Promicromonospora sukumoe: one gene and its partner. The protein of the gene in region 1 binds, or shares a complex with, the protein of each later gene. Links are inferred from orthologs where the notes say so. Each region holds a gene or a part of one and is shown in the gene's direction. Other genes may lie near its edges.

Region 1 (6,386 bases):
GCGGCGGGCGTGCCGGTCCCGGCCGACGAGCCGAGCCCGCTGCGCGCGCTCCTCGACGTGGCGGTCGCCTCCTGGGCCGGGTCGGCGCGCGACGCCGGGCTGGAGCTGAGCCTGGAGGAGGTGCAGGACGTCGTCGCGGCGGCCTGCCTGCTCGGGGTGGACGACACCGCGGCGGCCCGCGACGTGCTGCGCCGCGTGGTGCCGGGTCTTCCGGTGCGCGCGGGCGCGCGCTGGCTGCTCGGGCTGCCGGCCGCCGCGGGGGAGCTCGGGTCGGGCCCCGGGGGGTCGGACAGGCTCGGCGACCTGCTCGTCGTGGACCGGCTCGGCCGGTCGGTGTCGATGGTCGGCTCGTGCACGTGGGGGCTGTCCCGGAAGGCCGCGCTGCGCGTGGTGCGGGTCGCGCGGCGGCTGGAGGTCGAGCTGTCCGAGCTGCCGGCCGCGACCGCGCTGGCCGCAGAGCTCCTGCGCCGGGCCGCCGACTCCGCGGGCGACGACCCGCGCACCCTGCGCACCGCCTTCCTGCTCAAGCAGCGCTCCGTCGTCGACGCCTCGGTCGACGACGTGGTGCGCGGCGAGCGGCTGGTCGCGACCGCGAAGGACGCCGTGGGCCGGGCGGAGGCCCTGGTCGACCTCGGCACCGCGCTGCGGGACGTGGCGCGCGTGAGCGAGTCGCTGCAGATCCTGGAGGCCGGCGTCGAGGCGTGGCGGCGCATCGCGGCCGGTGACCCGGACCGCTACCGCACCGCGCTGGTCTCGGCGGTCAACGTGCTGGGCAGCGCGCGCTGGCGCGCCGGCAACGCCCGGGACGCGCTCGTGGCGCACCAGGAGGCGGTCGAGCTGTGCCGGGCGGCCCCCGAGCGCGACCGGGGCTGGTGCGACGCGGAGAAGGCGCGCGTCCTGATCAGCCTGAACGTCGCGCAGAACGACATCGGCACGCCGCAGGACGAGGACGAGTCCTTCGCCGAGATGCTCCCGATCCTGCGCGACCTGGTGGAGCGCGACCCGCGGCAGTGGTCGGTGTTCCTGAGCACGGCGCTGTCCAACCGTTCGGTGACGCTGACCGAGAGCCGCCCGCCGGAGGCCCTGCCGTTCGCCCTGGAGGCCGTGGAGCTCAGCCGCCAGATGGTGCTGCAGGCCCCGAAGCGGCACCGCAACGAGCTCGGGTTCGCGCTCACCAACCTGGCCAACGCCTACGCCGCGCTGGGCCGGGACCACGAGGCGGTCGCGCCGCTGGCCGAGGCCGCCGCCGTGCGGCGCGAGCTGACCCGCGAGAACCCCGCCACGCACACCTGGACGCTCGCCTACACGCTCGCGTCGCTGGGCGCGGTGCGCTCCCGCCTCGGGGACCTCGACGAGGCGATCGCCCTGGAGCGGGAGGCGGTGCTGCTGCGCCGCCGGCTGGCCCGCGAGCAGCCGGCGCGGTACCGCCGGATGCTCGCGGCCTCGCTGTCCAACCTCGCGGTCACGCACTCGCGGGCCGGTGAGCCGGAGGAGGCCCTGCCGCTGGAGCGGGAGGCGGTCGCCATCCGGCGGGGCCTGGCCAAGGACGGCCAGCCCGGCGAGGAGCACCTGGCGCACTCCCTGTCCAACCTCGGGGTGCTCTACGCCGAGCTGGGCCGGGCGGACGACGCCGTGGCGCCCACCAAGGAGGCCGTGGACCTGCTGCGCCTCCTCGCCACCGACGACGCCGGCCGGTTCGAGCCCGCCCTCGCCGACGCGCTGCTGAACCTCGGCGCCGCGCTCATCGACGCGGGCCGTCCCGAGGAGGGCGTCGAGCCGACGACGGAGGCCGTGCGCCTGCGCCGGGAGCTCGCGCGGCACAGCCCCGACGTGCACCTGCCGGGCCTCGCGGCCGCGCTGACGAACCTCGTCTCGGTGCACCTCGACCTCGGCATGTCGGACCCCGCTGCCGAGTACGCGCAGGAGGTCGTGAATGTCCGTCGTCGGCTCGTCGACGGCTCCTACGCCCACGAGCAGGACCTCCTGCGAGCCCTGGACCTGCAGGCTCGCGTGCGCCGCTCCGGCGCCGTCGACGGCCGCGCGATCCGCTGAACGCCGCGGGTGTGACGAGTCTCCCAGACTGATCCGTAGAACACCCGTGCGAATGTCGGTGGTCCGCCCTAGGATGCCTCTGTGAGCAATCGTCTCGTCGTCTCCGGTGCCCGTGAGCACAACCTCAAGAACGTCGATCTGGACCTCCCCCGGGACCGTCTGATCGTCTTCACAGGGCTCTCCGGCTCGGGCAAGTCGTCGCTCGCGTTCGACACGATCTTCGCCGAGGGTCAGCGCCGGTACGTCGAGTCCCTGTCCGCGTACGCGCGGCAGTTCCTGGGCCAGATGGACAAGCCCGACGTCGACTTCATCGAGGGCCTGTCGCCCGCGGTGTCGATCGACCAGAAGTCGACCAACCGCAACCCGCGGTCCACCGTCGGCACCATCACCGAGGTCTACGACTACCTGCGCCTGCTCTACGCGCGCGCCGGCACGCAGTTCTGCCCGGTGTGCGGCGAGAAGGTGCAGTCGCAGACGCCGCAGCAGATCGTGGACCAGATCCTCGAGCTGCCCGAGAACACCCGCTACCAGGTGCTCGCGCCCGTCGTGCGCGGCCGCAAGGGCGAGTACGCGGACCTGTTCAAGGAGCTTCAGGCCAAGGGCTTCTCCCGCGCCCGGGTCGACGGCGAGGTCGTGCAGCTCACCGACCCGCCCACCCTGGAGAAGAAGCTCAAGCACGACATCGAGGTGGTCGTGGACCGCCTCGTCGCGCGCGACGGCGTGCAGCGCCGGCTCACCGACTCGGTGGAGACCGCGCTCGCGCTGGCGGGCGGCCTCGTGATGATCGAGCTGGTCGACGCCGACATCGACGACGTCACGCGCACCCGCAAGTTCTCCGAGAACCGCGCCTGCCCCAACGAGCACCCGCTGGCTCTCGACGAGATCGAGCCGCGGACCTTCTCGTTCAACGCGCCCTACGGCGCGTGCCCCGAGTGCACCGGCATCGGCTTCCGCCTGGAGGTCGACCCGGACCTGATCGTCCCCGACGACGAGCAGACGCTGCGCGGCGGCGCCGTCGCCCCGTGGGCGCAGACGTCGTCGGAGTACTTCGAGCGGGTGCTGTCCGCGCTCGCCGAGGAGATGAAGTTCTCCATGGACGTGCCGTGGCGCGCGCTGCCGGCGCGGGCCCAGCAGGCGATCCTGCACGGGCGCGACCACAAGGTGCACGTCAAGTACAAGAACCGCTGGGGCCGCGAGCGGCAGTACTCGACCGGGTTCGAGGGCGCCGTGACGTTCCTGGAGCGCCGGCACCGCGAGACCGACTCCGACTGGTCGAAGGAGAAGTACGAGGCCTACATGCGTGAGGTCCCGTGCCCGACCTGCGGCGGCGCCCGGCTCAAGCCGGAGGTGCTCGCGGTCAAGGTGGACGGCCTGTCCATCGCCGACGTCTGCCGACTCCCGGTGGGCGAGGCCGCGGAGTTCCTCAAGGGCATCGAGCTCGGCGTCCGCGAGGCGCAGATCGCCACGGAGGTGCTCAAGGAGATCCACGCGCGCCTGGGCTTCCTGCTCGACGTCGGGCTGCACTACCTGACGCTGGAGCGGCCCGCGGGCACGCTGTCGGGCGGCGAGGCGCAGCGCATCCGGCTCGCCACCCAGATCGGCTCCGGCCTGGTCGGCGTCCTGTACGTGCTGGACGAGCCGTCGATCGGCCTGCACCAGCGCGACAACCGCCGGCTCATCGACACGCTCACCCGGCTGCGGGACCTGGGCAACACGCTGATCGTCGTCGAGCACGACGAGGACACGATCCGCGCCGCCGACTGGATCGTCGACATCGGCCCGGGCGCGGGCGAGCACGGCGGCCACGTCATCCACTCGGGCGACTACGCCGGGCTGCTGGAGCAGAAGGACTCGCTCACGGGCGCCTACCTGGCCGGGCGGCGCTCCATCCCGGTCCCGGCGCAGCGGCGGGCGATCGACAAGGACCGCCAGGTCACGGTCGTGGGCGCGCACGAGAACAACCTGCGGGGCGTCGACGTGTCGTTCCCGCTCGGCGTGCTGACCGTCGTGTCGGGCGTCTCGGGATCGGGCAAGTCGACGCTGGTGAACTCGATCCTCTACACGGTCATGGCGAACCAGCTCAACGGTGCCCGCCGGGTGGCCGGACGGCACAAGCGCGTGACCGGCCTGGACAACCTCGACAAGGTGGTCCACGTCGACCAGGGTCCGATCGGCCGCACGCCGCGGTCCAACCCCGCGACGTACACCGGCGTCTGGGACCGCATCCGCAAGATCTTCGCGGAGACCGAGGAGGCCAAGGTGCGCGGCTACGGGCCGGGCCGCTTCTCGTTCAACGTCAAGGGCGGGCGCTGCGAGGCGTGCGCGGGCGACGGCACCATCAAGATCGAGATGAACTTCCTGCCGGACGTCTACGTGCCGTGCGAGGTCTGCCACGGCGCGCGTTACAACCGCGAGACGCTCGAGGTGCACTTCAAGGGCAAGACGGTCGCCGACGTGCTGGACATGCCGATCGAGGAGGCCGCGGAGTTCTTCAAGGCGTTCCCGGCCATCTCGCGGCACCTGTCCACCCTCGTCGACGTCGGCCTCGGGTACGTGCGTCTCGGCCAGCCCGCGCCCACCCTGTCGGGCGGCGAGGCGCAGCGCGTCAAGCTCGCGGCGGAGCTGCAGAAGCGGTCGTCGGGCCGCTCGGCCTACGTGCTGGACGAGCCGACCACGGGCCTGCACTTCGAGGACGTGCGCCGGCTGCTCGGCGTGCTCCAGTCGCTGGCCGACAAGGGCAACACGGTGATCGTCATCGAGCACAACCTCGACGTCATCAAGAACGCCGACTGGGTCATCGACATGGGCCCGGAGGGCGGCAGCGGTGGCGGCAACGTCGTCGCGCAGGGCACGCCCGAGGCCGTCGCGGAGGTTCCGGAGAGCCACACCGGCACGTACCTCGCGGAGATCCTCGACGGACACGCCCGCGCCGGGGAGGTCCCGGTGCTGCCGGCGACGAACGGCGCCGCCAAGCGCAAGGCCCCGGCGAAGAAGACCAGCCGGGCGAAGGCAGCGGCGTCGGCCTGAGGAAGGCTCCGTCCGAAGCACCCGGGAGGCCGTCACGCGTGCGTGATGGCCTCCCGGCCGGGTGACCCCTAGGGTGGGCCACATGAGCGGAGCGACGCATGACTACGCCGTGACGGTGCGGTGGACCGGCGCGGGGGACACGGGTACGTCGTCGTACACCGCGTACTCGCGCGACCACGAGATCGACCTAGCCCACAAGCCGCCCCTCCTGGGCTCGGCGGACCCGGCGTTCCGGGGAGACCCGGGCCGGTACAACCCCGAGGAGCTGTTCGTCGTCAGCCTGAGCCAGTGCCACATGCTGTGGTTCCTGCACCTGGCGGCGGAGTCGGGGCTGGTCGTGCGGGAGTACACGGACGCGGCGACGGGCACCATGCGCGTCGAGTCGCGGGGCGAGGGCGCCTTCTCGGACGTCACGCTGCACCCGAAGGTCGTGGCGGACCCTGGCGAGCTCGCGACGGACGAGCACGTGGCCGCCCTGCACCACAAGGCGCACGCGATGTGCTTCATCTCGCGGTCGGTGAACTTCCCGGTCCACGTCGCCGCCGTGCCGCTCGCCGTCTCCGCCTGACCTGACGTGTCAGACCTACAGGTCCCCCGGGTGACCTGTACGTCTGACACGGTCGCCTCGATCACTGTGTGTCAGTGGTAGCGCATAGGTTGGGGGAATGGCGGATCCAGCGACCTATCGACCCAAGCCGGGAGAGATCCCGACCGCGCCCGGTGTCTACCGGTTCCGCGACGAGCACGGCCGGGTCATCTACGTGGGCAAGGCGAAGAACCTGCGCCAGCGCCTGGCGAACTACTTCCAGGACGTGGCGCACCTGCACGAGCGCACGCAGCGGATGGTGACCACCGCGGCGTCGGTCGAGTGGACGGTGGTGGGCACCGAGGTCGAGGCGCTCGCGCTGGAGTTCACCTGGATCCAGCAGTACGACCCGCGGTTCAACGTGAAGTACCGGGACGACAAGTCCTACCCGTACCTCGCCGTGACCCTCGGCGAGGAGGTGCCGCGCGCCCAGGTCATGCGGGGCGCCAAGCGCAAGGGCACCCGGTACTTCGGGCCCTACGGGCACGCCTGGGCCATCCGGGAGACCCTCGACCTGCTGCTGCGGGTGTTCCCGATCCGCACCTGCTCGGCGGGCGTCTACAAGCGCGCCGGCCAGTCGGGGCGGCCGTGCCTGCTCGGGTACATCGACAAGTGTTCCGCGCCCTGCGTGGGCAAGATCAGCGTGGACGACCACCGCGCCCTGGTCCTGGACTTCTGCGACTTCATGGCGGGCGACACCGCCAAGTTCGAGCGCCGGCTG
Region 2 (7,063 bases), on another replicon or contig:
GCGTAGGCGGCCGCGAGCAGCAGGTGCCCCCAGACCAGGACGCGCCCGCGGCCGACGCGGTCGGCGAACCGGCCCACCGGCACCGCGAGCAGCATGTAGACGGCGTTCGTGCCGACGTACAGGAGCGGGAACCACTGGGTCGCGAACCCGTCCCGGTCCTGCAGGGCGAGGTAGACGAACCCGTCGCCCACGGTCAGCAGGCCGAGCAGCCCGGCGACGACGAGGAGGCGCACCGTGGCGCCGCCGCGCAGGAAGCTCCACGAGAACGGCCGTCCGGCGAGCTCCAGGCCGCCGGGCGCGTCGCACGTGCAGCCCTTGCACTTGGGCAGCCCGCGGGTCTCGCGGGTGCGGTGGGTCTTCAGCCAGGCCGCCTGCCGGGGCCGCAGGTCGGGGACCAGGAGCACGAGGGCGCCGACGCCGAGCACCGCGGCGCCCAGCGAGATCACGAAGACCGTGGTGTACCCGTCCGGGATGGCCCAGAGCACGATGAACGCGAGCAGCGGGCCGAGAGCGGCCCCCGCCGTGTCCAGGGCCCGGTGCACGCCGAAGGAGCGCCCGAGGTTGCGCGGGTTGGCCGACGCCGCGATCAGGGCGTCGCGCGGGGCCGTGCGGATGCCCTTGCCCACGCGGTCCGTGACGACCAGGCTCGCGATGGCGGGCAGTCCCGCGGCGAACAGCAGGCCGACCCGGGTCAGGGCGGACAGCCCGTAGCCGACGGCGGCGACCCACTTGGGCCGGTCGGTACGGTCGGCGGCCCAGCCGCCGGCCACCCGGACCAGCGCGCCGGCGCCCTGCACGAGGCCGTCGACCACGCCGTACGCGACCACGGACAGGCCGAGCGCCGCCGTGACGTAAAGCGGCAGGATCGCGGTGACCGCCTCGGACGAGACATCCGTCAGGAAGCTCACCACACCGAGGGTCACGACGGTCGACGAGACCCGCCCGGTACGGCGGCGCGCGGCGTCCTGCCGAGCGGGTGGTCGTGTGCCCGGCCGGTCGGGGGACGGATTTCCGGCCTGTGTGCCGGTCCCTCCCGGAGCAGCGCGGAGGAGCCCTGACATGTCGCTCAGGCTACGACCGGGGTCCCAGGTCAGGACTGGTCAGACAGGGGTGAACTGCGTTTCTCACCCGGGTGAGGCGGGGCGGCCCTAGACGTGTCAGACCCACAGGTCACCCGGGGGACCTGTGGGTCTGACACGGGGCGCTCAGCGGCGCTCAGCGGCCCGTTAGCCACTCGGGCGGGGCGAACAGCCAGCGCAGGCCGATCCGGGGGGCCAGCGCGCCCAGGCCCAGGCCGACGGCGATCGCCGCCGCCCAGAGCAGCACCGGCAGCACCTGCGACTGCGGTGCGGGCACCCAGATCCCGTTGCTGTAGAGCAGGAAAAGCAGGTAGAGCACCACGGAGGTGTGGGTGACGAAGACCGGCAGCGTGCGCGCGCCGAGCCAGCGCAGCCCGAGCGCGCCCGGCACGCGGGAGGCCAGCACGCTCACGGCCACCCCGGCCGGCACGCCGGCGACGTTGGCCAGGAGGTAGAGGCCGGGCATGTCGGCGAGGCCGAGCTGGCGCACCGTGACCTGGATGCCGAGCCACAGGGCCACGGCGCCCACTGCCCAGAGCCACGTGACCCGCTCGGCGAACCGTTCGAGCCACGGCCGCAGGTGCAGGCCCGCGAGGAAGAACACGGCGAACTGGGCCGTGCCCCGCCACGCGATGCTCTCCGGCTCCCAGCCGGCCAGCGCCCACCCGCTGACGGCCGCGGCCGCGAGGAGCTGCACCCACCAGGGCACCCGGCGCAGCGCCCGCGCGACCACGAAGAACGCGGCCAGCGTCCAGAGGAACCAGAGCTCCGACCGGGGGGCCAGCAGCGACCAGGTGAGCTCGTCCGCGAGGATGCCCCAGTCGGCGTCGGCCACCTGGTAGTAGCCCGTGACCAGGCGGACCACCAGGGAGATGGGCTCCCAGAGCACGAACACCCAGGCGAAGTACAGGAGCTTGCCGCGGGCCAGCCGGGACCACGGCACGGTCGTCCACTTGCCGGCGAACATCCCGGCGACGGCGAAGAACAGCGGCATCCGCAGGCTGCGCAGCGTCTCGTTCACCTCGCGCAGCACGCTCACCTCGTAGCCCGTCGACCACGTCCAGTTGGTCGCGTGGTAGAGCACCACCAGCCCGATGGCCAGGCCGCGCGCGGCGTCGGGCCAGTCGAGCCGGACGGCGGAGCGGGGCGCGGCGGCGCGTCCCGGGGCGGGTGTGCCGTGCCGCGGGGTACCGGAGGGGGTGAACATCGCCGGTCATCGTAGGACAGAGCGGGACGGAAGGCACGGCCAGAGCGGTGTCAGTGCCCAGGAGTAGCCTGGGACCCAGCCCCTCACCCATGCCCCTACCCCGGGTCGTGCCCGTGAAGGGCCCGTCGTCGTGCGCCCTCGAAGGACAGAACCCATGAACCTCACCGGCCTGCTCCCCACTCTTCTGCGTGATCCCGGCGCGTCCGCCGCCGTGGAGCACGTGCGCGCCCGCGGCTTCGTGGACGTGGTGGGCCCGGTGGGCGTACGCCCGCCCCTGCTGGTGGCGGCGTCCGAGCAGCGCCCCCTGGTGGTGGTGACGGCGACGGGCCGCGAGGCCGACGACCTGGCCGCGAGCCTGCGCGGCTACCTCCCCGAGGACCGGGGCGACGAGGTCGCCGTGCTCCCCGCCTGGGAGACCCTGCCGCACGAGCGGCTCAGCCCGCGCGCGGACACCGTGGCCAAGCGGCTCGCGGTGTTCCGCCGGCTCGCGCACCCGGCCGAGGGGCACGGCCAGGCGAGCACGATCCGGCTCCTGGTGATGCCGGTGCGCGCCCTGCTCCAGCCGGTCGTCGAGGGGCTGGGGGAGCTGGCGCCCGTCCAGCTCGAGACCGGCACCACCGCCGACCTGACCGACGTCGCCGAGCGGCTCACCGCCGCCGCGTACACGCGGGTCGACATGGTGGAGCGGCGCGGCGAGTTCGCGGTGCGCGGCGGCATCCTGGACATCTTCCCGCCCACCGAGGACCACCCGCTGCGGTGCGAGTTCTGGGGCGACGAGGTCACGGAGATCCGTTGGTTCGCCGTGGCCGACCAGCGCAGCCTGGAGATCGCCGAGCACGGCGTCTGGGCCCCGCCGTGCCGCGAGATCCTGCTGACCGACGCCGTGCGGGCCCGCGCCGCCGACCTCGTGGAGACCCTGCCGGGCGCGGTCGAGATGCTCGACAAGCTCTCCGCCGGCGTGGCCGTCGAGGGCATGGAGTCGCTCGCGCCGGTGCTGGTGGACCGCATGGTCCCCGTCCTGGAGCTGGTGCCCGACGACGCGCTGCTCGTGGTGAACGAGCCCGAGCGCGTGCGGCGCCGCGCCCACGACCTGGTGGCGACCACCGAGGAGTTCCTGGCCGCCGCCTGGACCGGCGCGGTGGCCGGCGGGGCGGCCCCGATCGACCTGTCCGCGGCGTCCTTCGAGACCTTCGCCGAGGTGCGCGAGATCGCGGCCCGGCGCGGCCTGGGCTGGTGGACCCTGTCCGCCTTCACGCAGGACACCGAGCTCACCGACGGGTCGGACGACGCGTCGTCGGGCGCCGACGAGACCGTGCTCACCGTCAGCGCGCGCGACGTCGAGTCCTACCGCGGCGACCTCGCCCGCGCCCTGGACGACGTGCACGGGCTGCAGGTCGCGAGCTGGCGGCTCGTGCTGACCACCGAGGGCCACGGGCCGGCCAAGCGCATGACCGAGCAGCTCTCCGCGGCCGGCACCGCGGCCCGGCTCGCGGTGTCGCTGGAGGAGGAGCCCGAGCCCGGCGTCGTGCACGTGCTCGCGGGCGGCGTCGGCAAGGGCTTCGTGGCGCCCGACCTCCAGCTCGCGGTCTTCTCCGAGCAGGACCTGACCGGGCGCGCCGGCTCGGGCACGCGCGACATGCGCAAGATGCCCAGCCGGCGCCGCAACGTCGTGGACCCGCTCCAGCTCAAGGCCGACGACTTCGTGGTGCACGAGCAGCACGGCGTCGGCCGGTTCGTCGAGATGGCGCAGCGCACCATGGGCACCGGCGGCAACCGGGCCACCCGCGAGTACCTCGTGATCGAGTACGCGAGCAGCAAGCGCGGCCAGCCGGGTGACCGGCTCTTCGTGCCCACCGACCAGCTCGACCAGGTCACCAAGTACACGGGCGGAGAGTCGCCGTCGCTGTCCAAGATGGGCGGCGCCGACTGGAAGAACACCAAGGCCAAGGCCCGCAAGCACGTCAAGGAGATCGCGAGCGAGCTGATCCGGCTCTACAGCGCGCGCATGGCGACGCAGGGTCACGCCTACGGCCCCGACACCCCGTGGCAGCGCGAGCTGGAGGACGCCTTCGCCTACGTGGAGACGCCCGACCAGCTCGCGACCATCGACGAGGTCAAGGCCGACATGGAGAAGTCCGTGCCGATGGACCGGCTGGTCTGCGGCGACGTCGGCTACGGCAAGACGGAGATCGCCATCCGCGCGGCCTTCAAGGCCGTGCAGGACGGCAAGCAGGTCGCCATCCTGGTCCCCACGACGCTCCTGGTGCAGCAGCACTTCGAGACCTTCTCCGAGCGGTACACCGGGTTCCCCGTGAACGTGCGTGCGCTCAGCCGCTTCCAGTCCGCCAAGGACTCCGAGGAGACGCTCGCCGGCCTCAAGGACGGCAGCGTCGACATCGTCATCGGCACGCACCGCCTCATCACCGGCTCCGTCGCCTTCAAGGACCTGGGCCTCGTGGTCATCGACGAGGAGCAGCGCTTCGGCGTCGAGCACAAGGAGACGCTCAAGCAGCTCCGCACCAACGTCGACGTGCTCGCCATGTCCGCCACCCCCATCCCGCGCACCCTGGAGATGGCGGTCACCGGCATCCGCGAGATGTCCACGCTGGCCACCCCGCCGGAGGAGCGCCACCCCGTGCTCACCTACGTGGGCGCCTACGAGGAGAAGCAGATCGCGGCCGCCCTGCGGCGCGAGCTGCTGCGCGAGGGCCAGGTCTTCTACGTGCACAACAAGGTGGAGACCATCCAGCGCGCCGCCGGCCGGCTCGCCGAGCTCGTGCCCGAGGCCCGGATCGGCGTGGCCCACGGCAAGATGAGCGAGCACCAGCTCGACCAGGTGATCCGCGCCTTCTGGGAGAAGGAGCTCGACGTCCTGGTCTGCACCACGATCATCGAGACCGGCCTGGACATCTCCAACGCCAACACCCTGATCCTGGAGCGCTCCGACATGCTGGGCCTGTCCCAGCTGCACCAGCTCCGCGGCCGCGTCGGCCGCGGGCGCGAGCGCGCCTACGCCTACTTCCTGTACCCGCCCGAGAAGCCCCTGACCGAGACGGCGCACGACCGGCTCGCCACCATGGCCGCCCACACCGACCTCGGCGCGGGCATGCAGATCGCCATGAAGGACCTCGAGATCCGCGGCGCGGGCAACCTGCTGGGCGGCGAGCAGTCCGGGCACATCGCCGGCGTCGGCTTCGACCTCTACGTCCGCATGGTCGGCGAGGCCGTGTCCGCGTTCCGCGGCGACCGCGAGGAGGAGACCCCCGAGGTCACCATCGAGCTGCCCGTCGACGCCCACCTGCCCGAGTCCTACATCGCCACCGAGCGGCTGCGGCTGGAGGCCTACAAGAAGATCGCGACCGCGCACGACGCCGGGGCGCTCGCGGAGGTCCGTGCCGAGCTCACCGACCGTTACGGCGTGCTGCCCGACGTCGCCGCCGCGCTGTTCGACGTCGCGGACTTCCGCAACCACGCGCGCGACGCCGAGCTCACGGACATCACGGCGCAGGGCAAGTACATCCGGTTCGCGCCGGTGAACCTGCCCGAGTCGGCGCAGCTCCGCCTCAAGCGGCTCTACCCGGGCACCATCCTCAAGCCGGCCATCCGCGCGGTCCTGGTGCCGTTCCCGACCACCGCGCGGATCGGCGGGCGCCCGCTGCGCGGGACCGAGGTGCTGGAGTGGGCGCGCGGCCTCATCGACGCCGTGATTCTGGCGGACGTGGGGGCTGCCGCTAAGGTCGGCACACGCTCGTGACGCCGGGGTCGCTGCCGTGGGAGTAGGTGAAACTCGAATTCACAGCAAACGACCCGGACCGTATAGGCTCCACCCGCGTAACCCGCTCATCATGTCGTTTTGTGGAGGACACCGCATGGCTCTCGGACATCGCGTGCGTGGACACCGCGCACGCGCGGTCATCGCCTCGATCGCGGCGACGACCGCGCTCGGCGCCCTGCTGACCGGCTGCGCGACCGATTCCGACCCGGCCGAGGGTGCCACGCAGGCGGTGGAGGTGCGCCCGGAGCTGCGCGCGATGCTGCCGGGTGAGCTGCGGGCCGAGTCGGCACGCATCGCCGTCGGCACGGAGTCGGGCTACCCACCCTTCGAGTACACCAACGAGGCCGGCCGCATCGTCGGCTTCGAGATCGACCTGTTCGACGCCGCATCGAAGCGGCTCGGGCTGAAGTACAACTTCGTGGACATGCCGTTCGACTCGCTGCTGGGCGAGCTCTACGCGAGCAACGTCAACGCGCTCGCCGCCGCCATGTCGGACACGAGCGAGCGCCAGATCGACTACGACTTCGTCGACTACTACAACGACAGCGACGCGATCATGGTCCCGGCCGGTAACCCGGAGGGCATCAAGGTCCTGGCCGACCTCTGCGGTCGTGTGGTGGCCGTGCTCACCGGCTCGACCCAGGCCGACGCGCTCGCCGCGCTGAACGCCAAGGAGTGCGCGGCCAAGCCGGCCAAGGTGCTGCAGTTCGACACCGACGCCGACGCGCTCGCCCAGGTACAGGCAGGCAAGGCCGACGCCGAGCTCACCCAGTGGTCGACCGGCGCCTACAACGCTAAGCAGGTCGGCTCGGGCGACATCTTCGAGGTGGGCAACACCGAGATCATCAACCCGACGCCGCTGGGCTTCGTGTTCCTGAAGGGCGACGTCGAGATGGTGCGGGCCTACCAGGCCGCGCTCCAGAGCCTCATCGACGACGGCACCTACGCCGAGATCCTGAAGAAGCACGACCTCTCCGCGGGCGCCCTGGAGACGGCCACGGT

The links.
Region 2: the proteins of uvrA (region 1) and mfd are in contact, whole or in part, in a crystal structure (PDB 4DFC), measured with the Escherichia coli proteins. The link is inferred for Promicromonospora sukumoe from one-to-one orthologs.

The regions. Positions count from the first base shown.
Region 1 is NZ_JACGWV010000001.1:2,887,742-2,894,127, reverse strand. What follows is about bases 1,764-5,279. They hold uvrA (excinuclease ABC subunit UvrA), read left to right. Parts: upstream 1,764-2,133; coding sequence 2,134-5,079; downstream 5,080-5,279. Other genes in these bases: FHX71_RS12810 (OsmC family protein), read left to right, coding at 5,162-5,279; FHX71_RS30040 (tetratricopeptide repeat protein), read left to right, coding at 1,764-2,052. Also shown: more of FHX71_RS30040, read left to right, coding at 1-1,763; more of FHX71_RS12810, read left to right, coding at 5,280-5,647; excinuclease ABC subunit UvrC, read left to right, coding at 5,745-6,386. UniProt on the Escherichia coli protein: The UvrABC repair system catalyzes the recognition and processing of DNA lesions. UvrA is an ATPase and a DNA-binding protein. A damage recognition complex composed of 2 UvrA and 2 UvrB subunits scans DNA for abnormalities.
Region 2 is NZ_JACGWV010000002.1:771,863-778,925, reverse strand. What follows is about bases 2,048-6,240. They hold mfd (transcription-repair coupling factor), read left to right. Parts: upstream 2,048-2,440; coding sequence 2,441-6,040; downstream 6,041-6,240. Other genes in these bases: FHX71_RS20435 (ABC transporter substrate-binding protein), read left to right, coding at 6,156-6,240; FHX71_RS20445 (acyltransferase family protein), read right to left, coding at 2,048-2,286. In the rest of the region: FHX71_RS20450 (MFS transporter), read right to left, coding at 1-908; more of FHX71_RS20445, read right to left, coding at 1,216-2,047; more of FHX71_RS20435, read left to right, coding at 6,241-7,063. UniProt on the Escherichia coli protein: Couples transcription and DNA repair by recognizing RNA polymerase (RNAP) stalled at DNA lesions. Mediates ATP-dependent release of RNAP and its truncated transcript from the DNA, and recruitment of nucleotide excision repair machinery to the damaged site.